3 regions of the Planotetraspora sp. GP83 genome follow, and region 1 is predicted to be linked to each of the others. Evidence: riboswitches for the same ligand, from Rfam matches in the RefSeq annotation. Region 1 holds a riboswitch; each other region holds the start of a gene.
The links. A riboswitch is a leader RNA that binds a small molecule or an ion and turns the genes downstream of it on or off. The one in region 1 is predicted to bind cobalamin.
Positions count from the first base shown of each region.

Region 2: it holds a riboswitch for cobalamin, as region 1 does, so the genes downstream of both, ABH927_RS08790 (ribonucleoside-diphosphate reductase subunit alpha) here and ABH927_RS25820 (ABC transporter substrate-binding protein) in region 1, are expected to answer to the same signal.
Region 3: it holds a riboswitch for cobalamin, as region 1 does, so the genes downstream of both, ABH927_RS25290 (CbtB domain-containing protein) here and ABH927_RS25820 (ABC transporter substrate-binding protein) in region 1, are expected to answer to the same signal.

Region 1 covers NZ_JBGCBZ010000020.1:102,536-109,710, forward strand. Annotated here, with positions in the region: gene ABH927_RS25805 (adenosylcobinamide amidohydrolase) at 1-510, opposite strand, end outside; gene ABH927_RS25810 (ABC transporter ATP-binding protein) at 507-1,298, opposite strand; gene ABH927_RS25815 (FecCD family ABC transporter permease) at 1,295-2,317, opposite strand; gene ABH927_RS25820 (ABC transporter substrate-binding protein) at 2,416-3,420, opposite strand; cobalamin riboswitch at 3,494-3,623, opposite strand; gene ABH927_RS25825 (acyltransferase family protein) at 3,823-5,118, shown strand; gene ABH927_RS25830 (Gfo/Idh/MocA family protein) at 5,079-5,948, opposite strand; gene ABH927_RS25835 (histidine phosphatase family protein) at 6,043-6,627, shown strand; gene ABH927_RS25840 (hypothetical protein) at 6,686-6,964, opposite strand; gene ABH927_RS25845 (DUF397 domain-containing protein) at 7,068-7,175, opposite strand, start outside.
Region 2 covers NZ_JBGCBZ010000005.1:26,011-33,185, forward strand. Annotated here, with positions in the region: gene ABH927_RS08770 (iron chaperone) at 1-446, shown strand, start outside; partial or broken gene ABH927_RS08775 (IS5/IS1182 family transposase) at 537-686, opposite strand; gene ABH927_RS08780 (mechanosensitive ion channel family protein) at 677-1,798, opposite strand; gene ABH927_RS08785 (ribonucleotide-diphosphate reductase subunit beta) at 1,827-2,825, opposite strand; gene ABH927_RS08790 (ribonucleoside-diphosphate reductase subunit alpha) at 3,099-5,327, opposite strand; cobalamin riboswitch at 5,446-5,663, opposite strand; gene ABH927_RS08795 (Bug family tripartite tricarboxylate transporter substrate binding protein) at 5,708-6,673, opposite strand; gene ABH927_RS08800 (helix-turn-helix domain-containing protein) at 6,766-7,175, opposite strand, start outside.
Region 3 covers NZ_JBGCBZ010000019.1:164,694-171,868, forward strand. Annotated here, with positions in the region: gene ABH927_RS25280 (cobyric acid synthase) at 113-1,654, shown strand; gene ABH927_RS25285 (histidine phosphatase family protein) at 1,578-2,156, opposite strand; cobalamin riboswitch at 2,174-2,316, shown strand; gene ABH927_RS25290 (CbtB domain-containing protein) at 2,350-2,562, shown strand; gene ABH927_RS25295 (CbtA family protein) at 2,583-3,323, shown strand; gene ABH927_RS25300 (putative cobaltochelatase) at 3,362-5,365, shown strand; gene cobO (cob(I)yrinic acid a,c-diamide adenosyltransferase) at 5,367-5,969, shown strand; gene ABH927_RS25310 (cobyrinate a,c-diamide synthase) at 6,003-7,175, shown strand, end outside.

The sequences.
Region 1 (7,175 bases):
CGCTTCGGTGAGCGCTTGGGTCTTGGCCTCGGTCACGGTCATGACCGCGTTGACGAGCGCCGCGTCGGAGAACGCCACGGGGACGGCCACGATGATGTTGATCGTCCCGGGACGGGCCGCGAACGGCCCGGGAGCCCCGCCGCGCAGCTCGGGATCGGGCCTGCCCTCCGGGGAGGCGGCCCACGTGGGGACCCGCAGGCCGACCGTCGCCACGGCCTCCACTTCCCCGTCGGCCGCACGGGTGTAACGCTCCACCATCGCGGCCGTCAGCATCCCGACGCCCGGCCCCTCGGGGCCCATCGCGAGCAGGTGGTCCACCGGGTCCATGCGGGAGTAGTCACTGGTCACTTGGGCGTTCAGCACCCACTCCCGGCGGCCGACGCCGCCGCCGAGCATCGCCGAGGAGATCATCCGCCAGCCTGGCCCGAACTCCCAGAGCAGCGACCCCAGCCGCGCGCCGTCCTCGAACCGGTGGCTCAGCGACAGCGGGCCGCCCGCCTGCGCGCTCACCGGTCACCCGGCCGGATCAGGTGCACGAGCGGCCTGCCGTCCGGGCCCGGCTCGACCCTGACCTGGGCCCCGAAGTGCCGGACGAGGAGCGCCTCGGTCAGCACCTGCTTCGGCGGACCGGACGCGACCGCCCTTCCCGAGGACAGCAGGACCAGCGAGTCGGCGTACTGCCCGGCGAGGATCAGGTCGTGCAGCGTCGTCACCACCGTCAGCCCGTCCGCCAGGCGCAGGCGGTCGACCAGCTCCAGCACCTGCTGCTGGTGGCCGAGGTCGAGCGCGGTCGTCGGCTCGTCGAGCAGCAGCACGGGGGCCTCCTGAGCCAGGGCGCGCGCGAGCACGACCCGCTGGCGCTCGCCGCCCGACAGCTGGCCGAGCGGCCTGGACGCCAGCTCCGTCAGGTCGAGCCGTTCCAGCACCGACCCCGTCACCTCGCGGTCCCGCGCGCTCTCCCGTCCGAAATAGGCGATGTACGGCGTGCGCCCCAGGAGTGCGTAGTCGTACACGGTCATGTCGGCCGGCAGGGAGGGATTCTGCGGCGCGTAGGCGACGAGGCGGGCCCGCCGGCGCGGCGCGCGGTCGCGCACGGGGGCGCCGCCGATGAGTACCTCCCCCTGGTGGGGCACCAGGCCCAGCATGGCCTTGAGCAGGGTGGACTTGCCCGCGCCGTTCGGCCCGATGATCGCCAGCCACTCTCCGGCGCCGGCCGACAGCGCGACGTCGGCGAGCACCTCCCGCCCGCCGAGCGTCACCCCGAGCGCCCGCACCTCGACCGGGCACTTGGGATTCACGTGTCCACCCGCTTGGTCAGGCGCAGGACGACCACGAAGAAGGGCGCGCCGACGAAGGCGGTGACCACGCCGATCGGCAGCTCGGCGGGGGCGAGCACGGTGCGGGCGACGAGGTCGGCCAGCTCCAGGAACGCCGCGCCGCCGACGAACGACAGCGGCAGCACGACGCGGTAGGACCAGCCCGCCAGCCGCCGGACCACGTGAGGGACCACGATGCCGACGAACGCGATGAGCCCGCTCACGGCGACCGCCGACGCGGTGGCCAGCGACGCGGCGAGGAGCACGACGAACCGGGCACGGGCGGCGCGCAGGCCCAGGCTCATCGCCTCCTCGTCGCCGACCGAAAGCACGTCGAGCAGCCGTCCGTGCAGGAGCATCACGGCCGAGGAGACGACGGCATACGGGGCGATCAGCCAGACCTGCTCCCAGCCGCCGCCCACGTCTCCGAGGATCCACGAGTAGATCCGCTGGAGCTCGTCCACCTTGAGCTGCTGCACGAACGTCTGCAGGGCGGTGAGGAACGACGTGACGGCCACCCCGGCGAGGACGAGGGTGGCCGTGCCGCCGCCGCGGCCCGCGGTGTTGCCCAGCGCGTACGCCAGGAAGACGCCGCCGACCGCTCCCGCGAAGGCGGCCACCGGCACGAGCCGGGCGTCGCCGCCGAGGAACACGACGATCATCGTCACGGTGAGGCCCGCCCCGGCGGCGGCTCCCAGCAGGTACGGGTCGGCCATCGGGTTGCGGAACACCCCCTGGTACCCCGCCCCGGCGATCGCGAGCAGCCCGCCCACCACGGCAGCGAGCAGCACCCGGGGCACCCTGAGCTGGAACAGCAGATTCTGCTCGACCGGCGACAGGCCCGAGTCCACCGAGACGAACGGCAGCCGGTCGAGCAGCGCGAGCGCGATGCCCCTGGGCGAGATCCCGGCCGCGCCGACGAGCACGCCCAGGGCGAGGCTGAGCGCCAGCACGACCAGGGCGACGATGAGCGGCCCGAGGCGCAACCCCGCCGACGTCACCGGTCCGCCCGGCGGCCGTCCTCCCCCGGAAGCCGCCTCTCCAGTAAGGCGTTCCGGAAGCCGTTCTGGACGCCGTGCCCCCGGAAGACGGGCGCGCCTCAGCTCGCGGCCTTCTGGACGGCGGCGCTCACGGCCGTGGCCAGGTCGGCGACGCGGGGCCCCCAGCGGGAGGCGATGTCGTCGTCGAGCACGACGACGTGGCCTTCCTTGATCGCGGACAGCCCGGACCAGCCGGGACGCTCGGCGAGGGCGGCGGCGTTCTGCCCGCAGCACTTGGTGTCCGCGAGGAAGATCAGGTCGGGGTCGGCCTTGGCCACGAACTCGGCCGACAGCTTCGGATAGCCGCCCGCCGCGTCGGGGGCCTTGTCCGCGATGTTCGTGAGCCCGAACAGCGCGTAGATCTGGCCGATGAACGTGCTCGACGTCGCGGCGTAGGGCGTGGTGTCCAGCTCGTGGTAGTACGTCAGCCGCTTGCCCTTCGGCGCGGCGGCGGCGAGCTGGTCGAGCCGGGTCTTCATCCCGTCCACCACCTCCGCCGCCTTCATGGCGTTGCCGGTGGCCGCGCCGAGGTCGGCGATCTGGTCGTAGGCCTCGTCCAGCTTGGTCGCCGCGGGCTCCAGGATCACCGGCACGCCGACCTTGCCGAGCCCGGCGACGACGCCTTCCAGGTCGTTGGCCAGCACGACGAGGTCGGGCTTGGCCGCGACGATCGCCTCGACGTTCGGCTTGAACCCCGACAGCGAGGTCTTGGGGGCCTCTGGCGGGTAGGTCGACTGGTCGTCCACCGCGGCCACCTGGGCGCCCGCCCCGATGGCGAACAGCGTCTCGGTGGCCGTCGGGGAGAGCGAGACGATGTGCTCGGGCCTCTTGGCGATGGTCACGGAGCCGTTCCCGGCCTGGACGGTGACGGGGAACGCCCCCTGAGCCGTCGTCGTGGTGCTTGGCGAGTTGGCGTTGCCGGCGGTGGGAGCGGCGGCGCCCGTGTCGCCCGCCTGGCCGCATCCGGCCAGTCCGAGCACACAGAGCAAGCCGACCACACAGAGCACGCGCACGCCGGCCACACCGGGCAGCACGCGGGCGACGGCCGTGCGTACGGGACTCACGGAATCCTCCAGGGGGAGCCGGGAAATCGAGAGACCCGCTGATAGCGACGGATCACCCTTTTCCTCGAGGGTTGATGGCGTCGGCGCGGGATGCAGGCGACCTGGCTCATCCCCGGGGGCGGGGAAACACAGTTGCGGGACAGCGCCGGGCTCACACCGGACTTCGCTACAGCACGCGCGTTGCACAGAACGGTACCAACTCCCGTCCCACCGTCCAGTTCGCGGGCCCGCACGGTCCGCCTGAACGGTCCAGCGGCCCCGGTCTCTCCCGCCGATGGTAGGGCCTGCCCCACCTGCGGGGTCGCCTCTGGGCGCGACCACGAGTAGTGCCTCCGTCGCTGCGCTGACCAGGGGGTTCGCGAAACCTTTAAGGGGTCCGATCCCCCGGCTAAGGCGGCTCCCATGTCCCTGACCACGCTTCCCCCGGCACCCGTACGGCCGGCCGCCTCACCGGCGCCGCGGGACCGGTTCATCGACCTGCTGCGCGTCTTCGGCATGGTGCTCGTGGTCCTCCAGCACTGGACCATGCCGGTCCTGATCTACGCGGACGGCAGGCTCACCACGGGCAACGCGCTGGCGGGCGTCCCCCTCGTCACCTGGCTGACCCAGGTCATGCCCCTCGTGTTCTTCGCGGGCGGCGCGGCCAACGCGATCAGCTGGCGGTCGGCCTCATCCGGCTCGCCCTCATCCGGCTCCGCGGGCCTGTGGACGGCCAGGCGGCTCCGCAGGCTGGCCTGGCCGGTGCTTCCCCTGGTCTTCGTCTGGCTGCCGCTTCCCTACGTCCTCGACGCGCTCGGCATGCCGTCCCAGCCGGTCGAGGTGGCGGCGCGCACGGTCGGCCAGCTGCTCTGGTTCCTCGCCGTCTACCTGGTCGCCGTGCTGGCCACGCCGTACATGGCCCGTGTGCGGGCGTCGCGCGCCCTGCCCGCGCTGGCCGCGGGGGCGGTGCTCATGGACGTGATCCGGTTCTCCGGCCTGGAGGGGGCCGGCTATCTCAACGTGGTCTTCGTCTGGCTGGCCGTGCACCAGGTCGGGTTCCTGTACGCCGAGGGCAGGCTGGCGTGGCTGGCCGGGCCCCGCGCCGCGGGACTCGCGGTGGCCGGGTTCGGCATGGTCGCCGGTCTGGTGGCCGCCGGGCCGTACCCCGCCAGCATGATCGGCATGCCGGGCATGATCTCGAACATGGCCCCGCCGAGCGCCTGCATGCTCGCGCTGTTCGCCGGGCAGCTCGGCCTGGCGATGCTGCTGCGGCCCGCCCTCAACACGCTCGCCCGGCGCCCCAAGATGAACGCCCTGCTGGCCGTCCTCGCGCCGCGGATGATGACGATCTACCTCTGGCACATGACCGCCCTGGTCACCGTGGCCGGGATCGCGATGTTCGGGTTCGGGCTGGAGACGCCGGAAGCCGGATCGTTCACCTGGTGGGGCCAGGTGCCGCTGTGGCTGGCGGCTCTCGTGACCGTCCTGCTGGCGCTCGTGGGCCTGTTCGGGCGCTTCGAGGAGCCGACCGGCGCCGCGTCGGCCGGTCGGGTCGTCGCGGCGGCCGTTCTGATCGGCGGCGCGCTGACCGCCCTCATGGTTACCGGCTTCGTGCCCGGCGTGGCGCCGGTGGCCGCCTCACTGGCGCTGGTCGCGGGCCTGCGCCTCGCGGCGGCCGCTCAGCCGAGCTGGCGCTCCGCGTCGGCGATGATCTCCTGAAGCCGCAGGCCGTGGCGCGCGTCCAGGGGGTGCCCACCGCCCCGGCGGACGGTGTCGGCGAACTCGCGGGCCACCGTCGCGAAGACGTCGTCGCCGAGCTCCGAGCCGAGGAGCAGGGCGCTGCCCTCCCGCCCGTAGACCTCCACGCGGGCGGGCGGCAGCTCGCCCTGCGCCGCCATGCAGAGCGACGCCTCGCTGACCGCGCCGTTCGCGTGCTCCAGCATCAGCCCGACCCAGCCGAGGGGGTCGCCGTGGGCCCTGACGGAGACCACCGGGCCGAGGGCGGCGTCCAGCAGGTCGATCATGTGCGGTCCGACGTCGAGCACGGCGCCGCGCTCCAGGCGCCACGGGGTCGCGAACGGCCCGCCCTGCAGGGCGCCCGAGATGTTGGCCGCGTAACCGCCGAACGGTCCCAGCTCGCGGGCCCGGTCGAGGAACGCCGTGGTCGCCGGCGAGTAGCGGAAGGTGAAGACCATCTGGGAGGCCACCCCGGCCTCGCCGATGGCGTCGGCCAGCCGCCGCGCGCCGTCGAGGTCGGCCGCGAGGGGCTTCTCCAGGAGCAGCGCCTTCCCCGCCTTCGCGGCGAGGACGCCGATCTCGGCCTGTACCGCGGGCGGCACGGAGAACGCGATCGCCTCCGAGACCTCGAACAGGTCCTCCAGCCGCTCGAACGAGGGGGCGCGGTGCCTGCCCGCGAGCTCGTCGGCCGCCTCCGGCCTGCGAGCCCACACCCCGGCGAGCCTCGTGTGCGGCCCGGCGGCGAGAGCCGGTGCGTGCACCATCTCCGCCCACGGGCCCGCGCCGACCAATCCCACCGATACCGGTTCCATGTGCGCCCTCCCGCCGCGACCCTACTGGACCGCCCCGGGGCGGACGGCGGGCGGGTTCGGCGGGCGGAAGCCGTACCGGCATGATGGTTTGCCTATGGAAGTCATCCTGCTGAGACACGGCGAGACCGAGTGGAGCAGGGCGGGACGGCACACGGGCCGGACCGACCTGCCGTTGACCGGGCGAGGAGAGGAGCAGGCGCGCGCACTGGCCGGCGTGGTCAAGGACCGCGTCTTCTCCCTGGTCCTCGTGAGCCCCGCCCAGCGGGCCCGCCGTACGGCGGAGCTCGCGGGGGTCGAGTCCTACGAGGTGGACCCCGACCTGTGGGAGTGGGACTACGGCGGCTACGAGGGCGTGACCACCGCCGAGATCCGCGGGACCCGCCCGGGCTGGTACGTCTGGCGGGACGGGATCGTCCCCGGGGACGAGGCGCACCCCGGCGAGACGGTCGAGCACGTCGGCGAGCGGGCCGACAAGGTCATCGCGCGCATCCGGTCGGCCGGCGGGGACGTGCTGATCGTCGCCCACGGCCACTTCCTCCGCGTGCTGGCCGCCCGATGGCTGGGGTTGCCTGCCGCGTACGGGCGGTACCTGCGGCTGGACACCGGCACCTACTCGGCTCTGGGGTACGAACACGAGGAGGCCGTCCTGCTCCGCTGGAACGCCCCCGTAGCCCCGTAGCCCCGTATAGGCGCGCGGCCTGCCGGGACGGTCCGTAGGTGCCGTCTTCGTCCGCTCCTCAGGAGGTGGCGGCGACCGGCTTGGGTTGCGGCCCGCGGCCCGTCAGCCATTCGAGGACCTTGCGGTGGCCGCGGCGGGCGTCCTCGAAATGGCCCCATCGCCAGTAGCGAGGCTGGTCGCGCACTCCGGTGACCCAGGTCCGGTAGGCGACCGTCCGCGGCGCCCCGTCTTCCGGATCGGCCGCCGATGCCACGCCGTACGTGCGGATCACCACGCGGCCGCCGGGCGCGAACAGCACGTCGTCGGCCACCGGATAAAGAGTCATCTGGTCCAACACGACCGGCCCCCTCGTTTCAGCGTTCAAGGACCTAATCTGCCGGATCGTTGTTACGCCGGCTGCGCGGCGCTGTTACGCGCGTCCGCGCGGCGTTAATACGGCGTTACACCAGGAGGCCGTCGAACTCGCCGTCCTTGACCCCGAGCACCAGCGCCCGGATCTCGTCGCGGGTGTAGATCAGGGCCGGCCCCTCGGGATAACGCGAGTTCCG
Region 2 (7,175 bases), on a different contig from region 1:
CCACCGCAGCTGACAAGAAGTTCGACGGGTTCACCGACGAAGAACGAGCGGCGATGAAGGAGCACGCCCAGGAGCTGAAGACGGCCGCGCGCCGCGGCTCGCGCGCGACCAAAGCCGACGGAGAGCGCGACGTGCTCGCGAAGATCGCCGAGATGGCGGAAGCGGACCGGGTCATCGCCGAGCGGCTTCATGCCATCATCAAAGCCAGCGCGCCGGCCCTGTCGCCGAAACTCTGGTACGGGATGCCCGCCTACGCCAAGGACGGCAAGGTCGTCTGCTTCTTCCAAAGCGCGGAGAAGTTCAAGGCGAGGTACGCGACCCTCGGCTTCAACGACCCGGCGAACCTCGACGACGGCACCATGTGGCCGACCGCCTTCGCGCTGACGGAGTTGACCGCCGACGACGAGGCGAGGATCGGCACACTCGTGAAGCAAGCGGCGAGCTGAGGACTGCACTAGCCGTGACCAAGAGGTCCTCACGCGATGAGTTGAGGCGTCGCCCGCAGCTGAGGGCGCGGGCGAGCTTGAGGAAGGCATGAGGAAGGCTTCGTGGATGTCGGCGCGGACTTCCGAGCGGATGCGCGGGCGCCGGAAGGCGTGCAACAGGGCGAAGGTCTGCTCGGCAGCGTGGCGCTGTTTGCCCAGGCCGGAGCCATGTTCGGTGCCGCGGCGGACGATCAGCGGCCGGGGGCGGACGATGGCTCCGCGCTCCGCGTGTCCTCCACGCGGAGCCGGGGGATGGTCTCCGGGTACTTCTCGCGGATGAACGTGACGAGGTGCTCGCGGATGTCGCACCGCAGGTCCCAGGCGCTCGGCGAGTCCGCGGCACTCATCAGCGCGCGCAGCTCGACGAGCCCGGCCGGTGTGATGTCGGTGACCTGGAGGGTCCAGTCCTTCTGGTCCCAGAGCGGATTGGCCCGCAGAGCATGGTAGAGCTCCGTGCGCAGTTCCTCGACCGGAACGGACCAGTCCACTCGGAGGTAGACGCTGCCGAGGATCCGGGTCTCGTGCCGTGTCCAGTTCTCGAACGGGTTGGTGGTGAAGTAGGACACCGGGAGGATGAGCCGCCGCTCGTCCCACAGGCGGAGGGCCACGTAGGTGAGGGTCAGCTCCTCGATGCGGCCCCATTCGTCCTCGACGACGACCACGTCGTCGAGGCGGATGGCGTCGCTGAAGGCCAACTGCAGCCCGGCCAGCATGTTGCCCAGCGTGGACTGGGCCGCGACACCGGCCACCACTCCCGCGATCCCGGCGGACGCCAGGAGCCCCGCCCCGAGGGCCCGCACCTCAGGGAAGGTGAACAGCATGGCGCCCAGCGCGACGATCACCACAACGGCCGCCGACACCCGGCGGACCAGGGTGATCTGGGTGCGGATCCGGCGGGCCCGGCGGTTGCGCTCGCCCTGGACGTGCAGCAGGCGGTCCAGGACGACGTCGGTGACGGCGTAGGCCGCCTGGATGACGAGCCACGTCACGCAGGTGATCAGCAGCAGCGTGAACAGGTGCTGGAGAAGGCCGTGGGCCGCGGGAAGGGACATGTCGGGCGTGTAGACGGCGTTGGCGGTCACCAGCACGGCCGTGGCGAACCCCGGCCAGGTGCACCGGCGCACGACCGGGCCGGCGAGCGCCCATCGCTCCCCGATGAGTCGCGATTTCAGCGCTCGCCTGATCAGCTCCACCACGATGATCGCGGCGACGACGGCGATCGCCATGACTCCCCAATTCCATAGGGTTCCCGAATTCCACAGGGCTTCCGAATTCCACGCGGCCGACAGGACGGCGCCCCCCTTCGTCGTCATGGTGTTCCCTTTGCCCTCTTGAGGCGCTTTAGAACGACTCGTCGAAGCTGACGTCCCCCTCGACGGCCACCTGGTAGGCGGAGACCCTGCGCTCGAAGAAGTTCGCGAGCTCCTGGACGTCCTGGAGCTCCATGAAGGCGAACGGGTTGGCCGTGCCGTACCGGATGGGCAGGCCGAGCCGGGCGAGCCGCTGGTCGGCGACGTATTCGAGATACTGCCGCATCTGCTCCGCGCTCATGCCGTGCAGCCCGTCGCCGCAGAGGTCGCGGGCGAAGGCCAGCTCGGCGGCGACCGCCTCCTCGATCATCAGGGTGACCTGCTTGCCGAGGTCGTCGTCGAAGAGGCCGGGCTCCTCGCGCCGCACGGTGTCCACGACGTCGAAGGCGAACTCCATGTGCATGGACTCGTCGCGGAACACCCAGTTGGTCCCCGTGGCCAGGCCCCCGAGGAGGCCGCGGGAGCGGAGCCAGTAGACGTAGGCGAAGGCGCCGTAGAAGAACAGGCCCTCGATGCAGGCGGCGAAGCAGATCAGGTTGAGCAGGAACCGCCGCCGGTCGTCCCTGGTCTCCAGGCGGTCGAGCCCGTTGATCGAGTCGATCCACCGGAAGCAGAACTCGGCTTTGTCCCGGATCGAGGGGATGTGCTCCACGGCGGCGAACGCCTTGGCCCGCTCGTCGTGGTCGGGCAGGTAGGTGTCGAGGAGGGTCAGGTAGAACTGGACGTGGACCGCCTCCTCGAACAGCTGCCTGCTGAGGTAGAGCCGCGCCTCGGGGGCGTTGACGTGCTGGTAGAGGTTCAGCACGAGGTTGTTGGCCACGATCGAGTCACCGGTGGCGAAGAACGCCACGAGCCGGTTGATCAGATGCCGTTCGCCGTCGTCGAGCCTCGCCAGATCGGCCAGGTCGGAGTGGAGGTCCACCTCCTCCACGGTCCACGTGTTCCGGATCGCCGCGCGGAACCGCTCGTAGAACCCCGGATACCGCATGGGCCGCAGGGTCAGGTCCATCCCCGGATCGAGCAACATCATCTTTGTCACCTTCCTCTGGTGGTGATCATGCACAGGTTCCCGCGCATCCGGCATGACCTGCGCCAACCTCAATCGTGATCATGCAGAGGGTCCCGACCATGCAGGTCTACCGGCGCACGTGCCGTACGCGATCATGCACTGCCGGGCAGCTGCATGATCACGAATGGCGCACCCCCTGGGCACCCGGCGTTCACGGGAAGGCGTGCATGATCACGCGCACGGTCGGCGCAGGTCAGCCGGCCTTCGCGGGAATGTCTGCATGATCACGCGGAGTTATTGGCACGCTTCGCAGGTCTCGGGGCTTTCGAGGGAGCAGGCGATCGCCTCGGCGTCCACCGCCGGGGCGGACACCGTCGTCTGGGCGATCCGCGTCGCGGGGCGCGAACGCAGGTAATAGGTCGTCTTCAGGCCCGACCGCCACGCGTAGGCGTACATCGACGAGAGCTTGCCGATCGTCGGGGTGGCCATGAAGAGGTTCAGCGACTGCGCCTGGTCGATGTACGGCTGCCGCGCCGCGGCCAGGTCAATGAGCGCCTTCTGCGGCAGCTCCCAGGCGGTCCGGTAGAGCGCCCGGAGCTCCTGCGGGATGCCGGGGATGTCCTGCACGGAGCCGTCCGCCCGCTTGATGGCGTCGCGCATGGCCTGGGTCCACAGCCCCCGGGCCTGGAGGTCACGCACGAGATAGCGGTTGACCTGGAGGAACTCTCCGGAGAGAGTCTCCCGCTTGAAGACGTTCGACACCTGCGGCTCGATGCACTCGTAGCAGCCGGCGATGGACGCGATCGTGGCCGTGGGCGCGATAGCGATCATCAGCGAGTTCCGCAGGCCGGTCTCGGCGATCCTGGCCCGGAGCGCGGCCCACTCGCCGGGATGCAACGGCGAGCACGGGTAGTGGTCCAGGTGGAGCACGCCGTCCGAGGCCCTGGTCTCCTCGTACGACGGATGGCGCCCCCGCTCCGCCGCCAGATCGGCCGACGTGCCGTACGCCGCGAGCGCGATCTCCTCGGCGATCCTCGTCGACAGCGCCAGCGCCTCCGGCGAGTCGAACGGCAGGCGCAGCGCGAAGAACACGTCCGCCAGGCCCATCACGCCGAGCCCGACGGGGCGCCACCTCCGGTTGGCGGCCTCGGCCTCCGGCGTGGGATAGAAGCCGAGGTCGATCGTCCGGTCAAGGAACCGTACGGCGGTGCGCACGGTGGCGCGGAGCCGCGTCCAATCGAGATCCCCCGCGTCGAGGTGAGCGGCGAGGTTGACCGAGCCGAGGTTGCAGACGGCGGTCTCGGCGTCGCTCGTCACCTCGAGGATCTCGGTGCAGAGGTTGGACAGGTGGATGACGTTGCGCGGCAGCGCGGTCTGGTTCGAGGTGCGGTTGGCGGCGTCCTTGAACGTCATCCAGCCGTTGCCGGTCTGGGCGAGCGTCCGCATCATCCGGGCGTACAGCGCCCGCGCGGAGACCTGCCGCACGAACCGCCCGGAGTCCTCCAGCTCGCGATATTTCCGGTCGAAGTCGGCGCCCCACAGGTCGGTCAGCTCGGGCGTCTCCTTGGGGTCGAACAATGACCACACCCCGTCGGCCTCGACCCGGCGCATGAACTCGTCCGGCACCCAGTTGGCGAGGTTGAGGTTGTGCGTGCGCCGGGCGTCCTCGCCCGTGTTGTCCCGCAGCTCCAGGAACTCCTCGATGTCCGCGTGCCAGGTCTCCAGGTAGACGCAGGCCGCGCCCTTGCGGCGGCCGCCCTGGTTCACCGCCGCCACCGAGGCGTCCAGGGTCCGCAGCCACGGCACGATGCCGTTGGAGAGCCCGTTCGTGCCCCGGATGAGGGAGCCCCGCGACCGGACCCGGGTCCACGAGACGCCGATCCCGCCCGCGTACTTCGACAGCCGCGCCACCTGGGCGTACCGCTCGTAGATGCCCTCCAGCTCGTCGCGCGGCGAGTCGAGCAGGAAGCACGACGAGAGCTGCTGCCTGCGCGCGCCCGAGTTGAACAGCGTGGGCGAGCTGGGCAGGTACGTCAGCGTGGACATCAGGCGGTAGAGCTCCGCCGCCTCCGCGACCGCCGCCTCACCCACCGACGCCTCAGCCACCGACGCCTCACCCACCGAGGACGACAGCCCGCAGGCCACCCGCAGGAAGAAGTGCTGGGGCCGCTCCAGCACGCCGCGCGTGATCGGGTGCCGCAGCAGGTAGCGGTCGTAGACCGTCCGCAGGCCGAAGTACTCGAACCGGCCGTCCGCCTCCGGATCGATCAGCGCGTCGAGCTCCGCCGCGTTGGCCGCCACGAATCCGGCGATCCCGTCGTGCAGGAGCCCCGCCTCGTGCGTCGCGGCGACCGACTCCGAGAAGCTCCGCACCCCGTGCGCGGCCACGTCGTCCGCGATCAGGCTCCCCAGCAGCCGCGCCGCGACCTTGGAGTTCTCCGGGTCGGTGACGACCCCGGCCGCCGCCTCCTCGATCGCCAGCCACCGGCTCTGCCGCGGATCCGCGATCGTCGTCTGTGTCACGTGCTCTCCCTCGCGAACTCAAGAGCATCGCGAGACGGGCACACCTCGGCACGCGCACGGCGGCGCCGTGCCGTACCGCGGCGGACCCTCCCGCGAGGCCCGGCGGAGTGCGCGCGAGGTCCGCGCGCACGTCACCGGCAGGTCTTCGGACTCGCGGGCATCCGGTACGGCTCTCGCCCGCCGGTCCTAATGGCCGTCGCTTCCCAGGCGCGTCTCATCGCGCCCAGTGCTCAGTTGACGGCGGTCGTTCCCGCTCACCGCTGCGGGGCAGTCCCGGACTCCCACCGGGTTCCCTCTTGCCTCACCCTGGGGTGAACCAGCAACGTGTGGATCCTACATCTAGTGCCATGCGACGCAACAACCCCTACAGGTTGTGTCCGTCACAGCAGCCCCAGATCGCCGAGGACCCGCTTGGTACGGCCGGCCTCGCTGGTGAGCCACTGCCGGAAGTCGTCCCCGGCGAGGCACATCGGCGTCCAGCCGTTACGGGCGCACGCCCGCCGCCAGGAGGGCGAGCCGTCCACGGCCCGGCAGAGATCGAGCAGCGCGTCGCGCTCCCGGTCTCCCAGCGTGCCGGGGCCGAGCAGGCCGAACCAGTCGGCGTAGATGAGGCGCACCCCGGACTCGACCAGGGTCGGCGCGTCCACCCCCGCCAGGCGCTCCGGCGAGGAGACGGCCAGCGGCCGGAGCCGTCCGGCCGCGATGTGCCGGGCGACGTCCCCGTGGCCGCCGAACCCGATCGTCGCCCGGCCGTCCAGCATCGCGGCGACCGCCTGAGAGCAGTCTCCGAAGGAGGTGTAGTGAAGCAGCCGCAGGTCCACGCCGAGCCCCTGGGCGGTCAGACCGTAGAGCAGGTGGTCGGCCCCGCCCGGGGCCCCGCCCGCGACCTTGGCCCCGGACGGGTCGCGGAGCAGGGCGGCGGCGAAGTCGTCGAACGTCCGGAATCGGGAGTCCGGGGAGGTGACGAGCACCTCCCACTGACCGGCCAGCCGGGCGAGGGGCGAGGCGCCGACGGCGAAGGGCCGGGCGCGGTCCATCGCCGCGACGGCGATGAGGGCGGGATCCGCGACCATCAGGTCGCCTCGGCGTCCCGCCGCGACGAACCGCGCGACGGACGGCGTCCCACTCCCGCCGTCCCCCTGCCGGCTCCTGATGTTCACGCTGCGCGCCCACTTGCGGCCCTCGATGAGCGCCTTCAGCTCGCGGGCGAAGCCGTCGCACAGGTTCCCGGCGGACCCCGGGACGACGAGGGAGATGTCGCCCTGCGACGGCGGGCCGTCCGTCCCGCACCCGGCCGCGAGGGCCGCCACGCCCGCCCCCAGCACGAGAACCGCCCGGCGTCGCACGTCGGCACCTCCCCAGAAGCTCCCGATACGGACAGAGTACGGCTAATTACGCCATGTGACCATATTTCCGGCTTTGGGATTCGAACCCCCGATCAGGACTCGATCAGCACCGGCTCCTCGGTGATGCGGATCATGTCTCCGGGCTTGGTGAGCGTGCCGTCGAGGTGGCGGACGCTCGTCGCGCCGGGCGGCGGGACGGTGTCGGCCATGCCCGCGTCGGTCCACCTGATGACGGCGGGACGCGTTCCCCGGGCTCCCGCGATGGTGAACTCGCACTGCCAGACGTTCTCGGGCAGCGCGATGGGCAGGCCTCGCCCGCAGGCGCGGAGCCGGGCCCCCGACAGCCAGCGCTGCAGTTGCTCGACGGCCAGGGCGGCACGGGTGGGGGCGCCGCCCTCGGCCTGCAGCACGATGGGGATCTTCGTCCCGCCCCAGTTGTAGAAGTACATCCGGCGGAGGTTGTAGTTCGCGCCGTAGAGCCCGACGAGGTAGAACCGGGCGG
Region 3 (7,175 bases), on a different contig from region 1:
TGTCAATACAGCACTTTGACTAACTCTTGAAGAAATGCGAAAGGAGCGGTCCAGAGCGGAATCCCATACCGGGCAGGGGAAGCCGACCGGCTGCTGGCATCGTTGGCCTGTGTTGAAACGAACGCCGGAAGGGGCGCTCAAAGGGACGCTGCTCGTGGCCGGCACGACCTCGGACGCCGGCAAGAGCGTGGTCACGGCGGGGATCTGCCGCTGGCTCGCCCGTCGCGGCGTCCGGGTCGCGCCGTTCAAGGCGCAGAACATGTCGCTGAACTCGTACGTCACCGCGGACGGCGCCGAGATCGGGCGGGCACAGGTCGCGCAGGCGCAGGCCGCCGGTCTGGAGCCCACCGCCGACATGAACCCGATCCTGCTGAAGCCGGGCAGTGACCGGCGAAGCCAGGTCGTGGTCCTCGGCAGGCCGCTGGCCGACGTGGACGCCATGGAGTACGGCGCGTACAAGGACCGCCTCAGGCAGGTCGCGCTGGAGTCCTACCAGCGGCTCCGGTCGTCCTTCGAAGTGGTCGTCTGCGAAGGGGCCGGCAGCCCCACGGAGATCAACCTCCGCAGGGGCGACATCGCCAACATGGGGCTGGCCCGCGCCGCCGGCATCCCCGTGATCGTCGTCGGGGACATCGACCGCGGCGGCGTCTTCGCGTCCCTTTACGGCACGCTCGCGCTGCTCGACGCCGAGGACCAGGCGCTGATCGGCGGATTCCTGATCAACAAGTTCCGCGGCGCGCCCGAGCTTCTCGCTCCCGGCCTCGACACGCTGCGGGACCTCACCGGACGCCCGGTGTACGGCGTGCTGCCATGGCTCGACGGGCTCTGGATGGACCTGGAGGACTCGCTCGCCCTGGACAACCAGGGCGTCCGGCAGGCGCCGCCCGGTCCGGGGCGGAGCCTGCGGGTGGCCGTGGTGCGTTATCCCAGGATCTCGAACTTCACCGACATCGACGCCCTCGTGGCGGAGCCGGGCGTCGTGGTCAGGCTCCTCAGCTCGCCCGGTGACGTCGCGGAGATCGCCGAGGCCGACCTGGTCATCCTGCCGGGGTCGCGGGCCACGGTCAGCGACCTCGGGTGGCTCCGCCGTACCGGCTTCGCGTCGGCCATCGCGGAGCGGCGCGGGCCCGTTCTCGGGATCTGCGGCGGCTACCAGATGCTCGCGCGGTGGATCCGCGACGACGTGGAGTCGGGCGCGGGACTGGTCGAAGGGCTCGGCCTGCTCCCCGCCACCGTCGAGTTCGCGGCGGGCAAGACGCTCGCCCGGCCGGTCGGAGAGGCGTACGGCTGCCGCGTCGCGGCCTACGAGATCCACCACGGGATCGTGTCCAGGGACGGCGACGCCGAGCCGTTCCTGGACGGCTGCCGGGCGGGGGCCGTGTGGGGGACGACCTGGCACGGCGCGCTCGAGAACGACGAGTTCCGCCGCGCCTTCCTGACCGAGGTCGCGTCCGCCGCGGGGAGGACCGGCTTCGCGCCGTCGCCGGGGGTGTCCTTCGCCGCGCTCAGGGAGCGGCAACTCGACGCGCTCGGCGACCTGATCGAGCGGCACGTCGACACGGACGCGCTGCTCGCGCTCATCGAGAACGGCGCTCCTGACGGCCTGCCGGCGCTTCCGCCAGGCGGAGTCGCCAGCGACCCCCGTGGCCGGTGAGCGAGAGGCGGGAGAGCGGCTCGGCGTCGATCGCCCAGAACGCCTCGGCCGGTGTGCGGAGCACGTGGACGACCGCGGCCCTCATCACGGCGGGGTGTGTCACCGCGACCCCGCTCGCGGCTGAGGCCAGCCACGCGCCGACCCGATCGACGAGGGCGAGCACTGACTCGCCCCCGTGCGGGGCCGCGGACGGGTCGGTCAGCCAGGCCCGGACGCCCTCCGGATCGGCCGCCTGGACCTCGGCGAGCGACCTCCCGGCCCAGTGGCCGAAGTCGCAGTCGCGCAGCCCCTCGTCGACCTCGGCGTGCAGCCCCAGCCCGGCGGCGGTCTCCCCGCAGCACCGCGACGGGCCGCACGAGGCGCTCTTGACTCCGGCGTACAGGGGGGCGGCGTCGGAGGCCTGCCGCAGCCCCCGCTCGTCCAGTTCTTCGTCGAGGGGGAACGCCGCTCGGCGCATCGCCTCGGTGTAACCGTGACAAACAAGGACCAGGCGGACGGTCATTCGGACCCTTTGCTCAATTGACGCTGCGGTATGTCAGGTCGTAGCGTAAAGCGACATTAATGATGATGTGGGGAAGCCAGCGAGACTCTGGTACGGCCGCGCCACTGTGACCGGTCCTCCGGGACCGGGAGTCAGACCCTCCATCGTCACCGCCACCCCAATTGGGACGCGTGATCCCGAGGAGGCTCTTCCCATGGCTCAAGCCGCCGTTCCCCACTCCCAGCCCGTTCCGGTCAGCATTCCGGTCCGCGAGCTGATCCCCTGGGCCGTCTTCGCCGGCGTCCTGGCCATCGTCCTCCTCTACTTCGTCGGCGCGGAGCAGGGCGTCACCGCCCTGATCTCCGGGAACGGCGTGCACGAGTTCGTGCACGACGGCCGTCACCTGCTCGGCTTCCCCTGTCACTGACAAGGGGACGAGTCACCGCAATGGTGAGAAATCTGCTGGTCCGCGGCATGCTCGCGGGCCTGGTCGCCGCTGTCCTCGCTCTCGTCTTCGCCTGGGTCTTCGGCGAGCCGGAGCTCGGGCGTGCCATCGTCCTTGAAGGCGCCCACGTCGGGCACGCGGCGGAGGAGGCGGCCGAACCTGAGCCGTTCAGCCGCGCCGTCCAGTCGACCGTGGGCCTCGCCACGGCCGTCGGCGTCTACGGCGTCGCGATCGGCGGCGTCTTCGCGCTCGTGTTCGCCTTCGCCTACGGGCGCCTGGGCGCGCTTAGCGCGCGGGCCACCGCGGCCCTGATCGCGCTCGGGGCGTTCGTCACCGTCGCGCTGGTGCCGTTCCTGAAGTACCCCGCGAACCCGCCGGGGGTCGGCGACCCGGACAGTCTCCGGGAGCGGACCGTCGTGTACTTCGCGCTCGTCGCCGGCTCGGTGGCCCTCGCCGCCGTGGCGCTCTATCTGCGCCGCCGCCTCGCCCCCCGTTACGGCGGCTGGAACGCGGCGCTGCTGGCCGTGGCGGCGTTCCTCGTCGCCGTGACCGCGGCGTGCCTGCTGCTCCCGGCGATCGACGAGGTGCCGGCCCACTTCCCGGCCGCTCTGTTGTGGAGATTCCGGCTCGCCTCGCTCGGCACGCAGGTCACCCTGTGGGCGGGCGTCGGGCTGATCTTCGGCCCGCTGGCCGAGCGCGTGCTCACGTCCCGCTACGCCCCCGCTCCCGCACTCCCCGCGTGAGCGGGAGCGACCGATGACTCATGACAGAACGAGGCGAGATGCCTGACGCGCGCCACTATCCGTTCACGGCGATCGTGGGGCTCGATCAGCTCAAGCTGGCCCTGATCCTCAATGCCGTGTCACCGCGTACCGGCGGGGTGCTCATCCGCGGCGAGAAGGGCACCGCCAAGTCGACCATCGTGCGGGCGCTCTCGGCGCTGCTGCCGCCGGTCGCCGTCGTGCCCGGGTGCCGGTTCTCCTGCGACCCCGCCGCTCCGGAGCCCGCGTGCCCCGACGGGCCCCACGGACCCCGGCCCGACGCGTCGGTGCGGCCCGCCAGGCTGGCCGAGCTTCCGGTGGGAGCCTCCGAGGACCGCCTGGTCGGCTCGCTCGACCTCGAACGCGCGCTCACCGAGGGCGTGAAGTCCTTCGAGCCCGGCCTGCTCGCCGCCGCCCACCGCGGCGTGCTGTACGTGGACGAGGTCAACCTGCTGCACGACCACCTGGTGGACCTGCTCCTCGACGCCGCCGCGCTGGGCACCTGCTACGTCGAGCGCGACGCGGTGTCCGTACGGCACCCGGCGCGGTTCCTGTTGGTCGGTACGATGAACCCGGAAGAGGGCGAGCTGCGGCCCCAGCTCCTCGACCGCTTCGGGCTGACCGTCGAGGTGGCCGCGTCACGCGACCCCGGCGAGCGGGCCGAGGTGGTGCGGCGGCGGCTGTCCTTCGAGGACGACCCGGAGGGCTTCGCCGCCCGATGGACGGCGGAGGAGCAAGCGCTGGCCGCTCGCATAGCCGAGGCGCGGGGCCGCCTTCGTGACGTGGCGCTCTCCGACGCCGCGCTACGGCAGATCGCCACCGTCTGCGCCGCGTTCGGCGTGGACGGCATGCGGGCCGACCTGATCACCGCCCATGCCGCCGTCGCCCACGCGGCCTGGCGAGGAGGCACGGAGGTCACCGCCGAGGACGTGCGGGCCGCGGCCCGCCTGGCCCTGCCGCACCGGCGCCGCCGTGACCCGTTTGACGCTCCCGGCCTCGACGAGTCAGAGCTCGACGAGCTTCTCGACAACTCCAAGCCGGACCCCGACCCGGACACCGACCCCGACGGCGGGGCCGACAGCGCCGGGAACGGCCAGGCGGACAGCGCGGAGAACGGCCAGGCGGACAGCGCGGAGAACGGCCAGGCGGATACGACTACGAGTGGCACAGGAGATGGCGAAGCCGGTGGCGCCGGGAAGGGGCAGGCGGCCACGTCCACCGCGCGGCCGGGCGAGCCGTACCGGGTGCGTGCGCTGACCGTCCCGGGGCTCGGCACGGGCAGCCCCGGACGGCGGTCACGAGCCCGCACGCCGTACGGCCGGGTCTCGGGGTCGCGGACGCCGGTGGGCCGCCTCACCTCGCCCCATCTCACGGCGACCCTTCGCGCGGCGGCCCCACACCAGCGTGAACGCGGCAGGACCGGGCCGGGGCTGGTGGTGCGGCCCGGCGACCTGCGCGAGGCCGTACGCGAGGGCCGCGAGGGCAACCTCGTGCTCTTCGCCGTGGACGCGAGCGGGTCGATGGCGGCTCGCCGCCGGATGGAGGCCGTCAAGGGGGCCGTGCTGAGCCTGCTCCTCGACGCCTACCAGCGCCGTGACAAGGTCGGTCTCGTGACGTTCCGCGGTTCGGCCGCGGAGCTGGTGCTTCCCCCGACCTCCTCGGTGGAGGCGGGTGCGGCACGGCTGCGTTCCCTGCCCACGGGCGGGCGCACGCCGCTCGCCGAGGGCCTGCGCCGGGCCGCCGAGGTGCTGCGGGTCGAACGGCTCCGCGACCCGTCACGCAGGCCGCTGCTCGTCGTGGTCACCGACGGACGCGTCACGTCGGGCGCGACGGCCGACGTGGACCGCGCCGCCGCGCTGCTGCGCGGCGTGACCTCCGTCGTGGTCGACTGCGAGAGCGGACCCGTACGGCTCGGCCTCGCCGTACGGCTGGCGGGACGGCTGGGCGGCGAAGCCGTACGGCTGGAGGAGCTGGCCGCGGACGGGCTGCGCGAGCTCGTCCACGAGCGCAGGAAGGCGGCCTGACATGCCTCAGGGGAAGCCGGCGGCGGTGCCGGACGACGGCCTCACGACCAGGCAGCGGCGCACCCGGCCGCTGGTGTTCGTCCACACCGGCCCGGGCAAGGGGAAGTCGACCGCGGCGTTCGGGCTCGCGCTCCGCGCGTGGAACCAGGGCTGGCCGGTCGGGGTCTTCCAGTTCGTCAAGTCGGCCAAGTGGCGAGTGGGCGAGGAGCGGGCCCTGGCCGTGCTCAGCGAGTCGGGCGCGGGAGGCACGGTCGCGTGGCACAAGATGGGCGAGGGCTGGTCGTGGATCAAGAAGGCCGGCGCCGAGGAGGACCACGCCGCCGACGCCCGTGAGGGATGGGAGCAGATCAAGCGCGACCTCGCGGCCGAGACCTACCGGCTGTACGTGCTGGACGAGTTCACCTACCCCATCAAATGGGGGTGGATCGATGTGGAGGACGTGGTGGCCGCTCTCGCCGGCCGTCCCGGCATCCAGCACGTGGTGATCACCGGCAGGGACGCCCATCCGCGCCTGCTGGAGACCGCCGACCTGGTCACGGAGATGACCAAGGTCAGGCACCCCATGGACGCGGGCCAGAAGGGCCAGAAGGGCATCGAATGGTGATCGGCGCGGTCCGATCGCGGGGGAGGGGCGGGAGTGGCTGAGCTTCCGCGCCTCGTCATCGCGGCGCCCTCCTCGGGATCCGGCAAGACGACGGTGGCCACGGGGCTGATGGCGGCCCTGACGGCCAAGGGCTTCACGGTCTCGCCGCACAAGGTGGGGCCGGACTACATCGATCCCGGCTACCACGCGCTGGCCGCCGGGCGCCCGGGGCGGAACCTCGACCCCTGGCTCGTCGGTGAGGCGCTGATCGAGCCCCTGCTCCTGCGTGGCGCCGCCGGACTGCATGGCGCCGCCGGGGCCGGGATCGCCGTCATCGAGGGCGTGATGGGGTTGTACGACGGCGCCGCCGTACCGGACGCCGGAGCCGTGCCGGACGGCGCGTCCGGCGGCGACTTCGCGTCGACCGCGCATGTCGCGCGCGTGCTTGACGCGCCGGTGGTGCTGGTCGTCGACGCGTCCGGGCAGGGGCGATCGGTGGCCGCGCTGGTCCACGGGTTCGCGTCCTACGACACCCGGGTACGGATCGGCGGCGTGATCCTCAACCGGATCGGCTCGCCCCGGCACGAGCAGATCTGCCGCGACGCGCTCGCCGAGACGGGGGTCGCGGTGCTCGGGGCCATCCCCCGTACCGAAGTGGCCGCGACGCCCTCCCGCCATCTCGGCCTCGTGCCCCCCGCCGAGCGGACGGCCGAAGCGGTGCGCGCGGTGGCGGCGCTGGGCGAGCTGGTGACGGCCACCTGCGACCTGGAAGCGCTCGTACGGCTCGCCCGCGGCGCGTCCCCCCTCAACGCCCCCGCGTGGAACCCACACCAGGTCCTCGCCGGTATGCCTCCCGAGGAGGGCCGTGACGGTGACGGTGACGTGGTCGTGGCGGTGGCCGGGGGAAAGGCGTTCACGTTCGGGTACGCGGAGCAGGCCGAGCTGATCGAGGCGGCCGGGGCCACGGTGGCCGTCTTCGACCCGCTGAGCGACGAGACCCTTCCCGCTGGCGCGTCAGCCCTCGTGCTGCCCGGCGGATTCCCCGAGGTGTACGCCGCCGAGCTGTCGGCCAACGAGCCGCTCCGCCGGGAGGTCGCCGCCTTCGGCGGGCCCATCGTGGCCGAGTGCGCCGGGCTGCTCTATCTGTGCCGGGAGCTGGACGGCCGTCCCATGTGCGGGGTCGTGGACGCCACCGCCACCATGACGGGCACGCTCACGCTCGGCTAT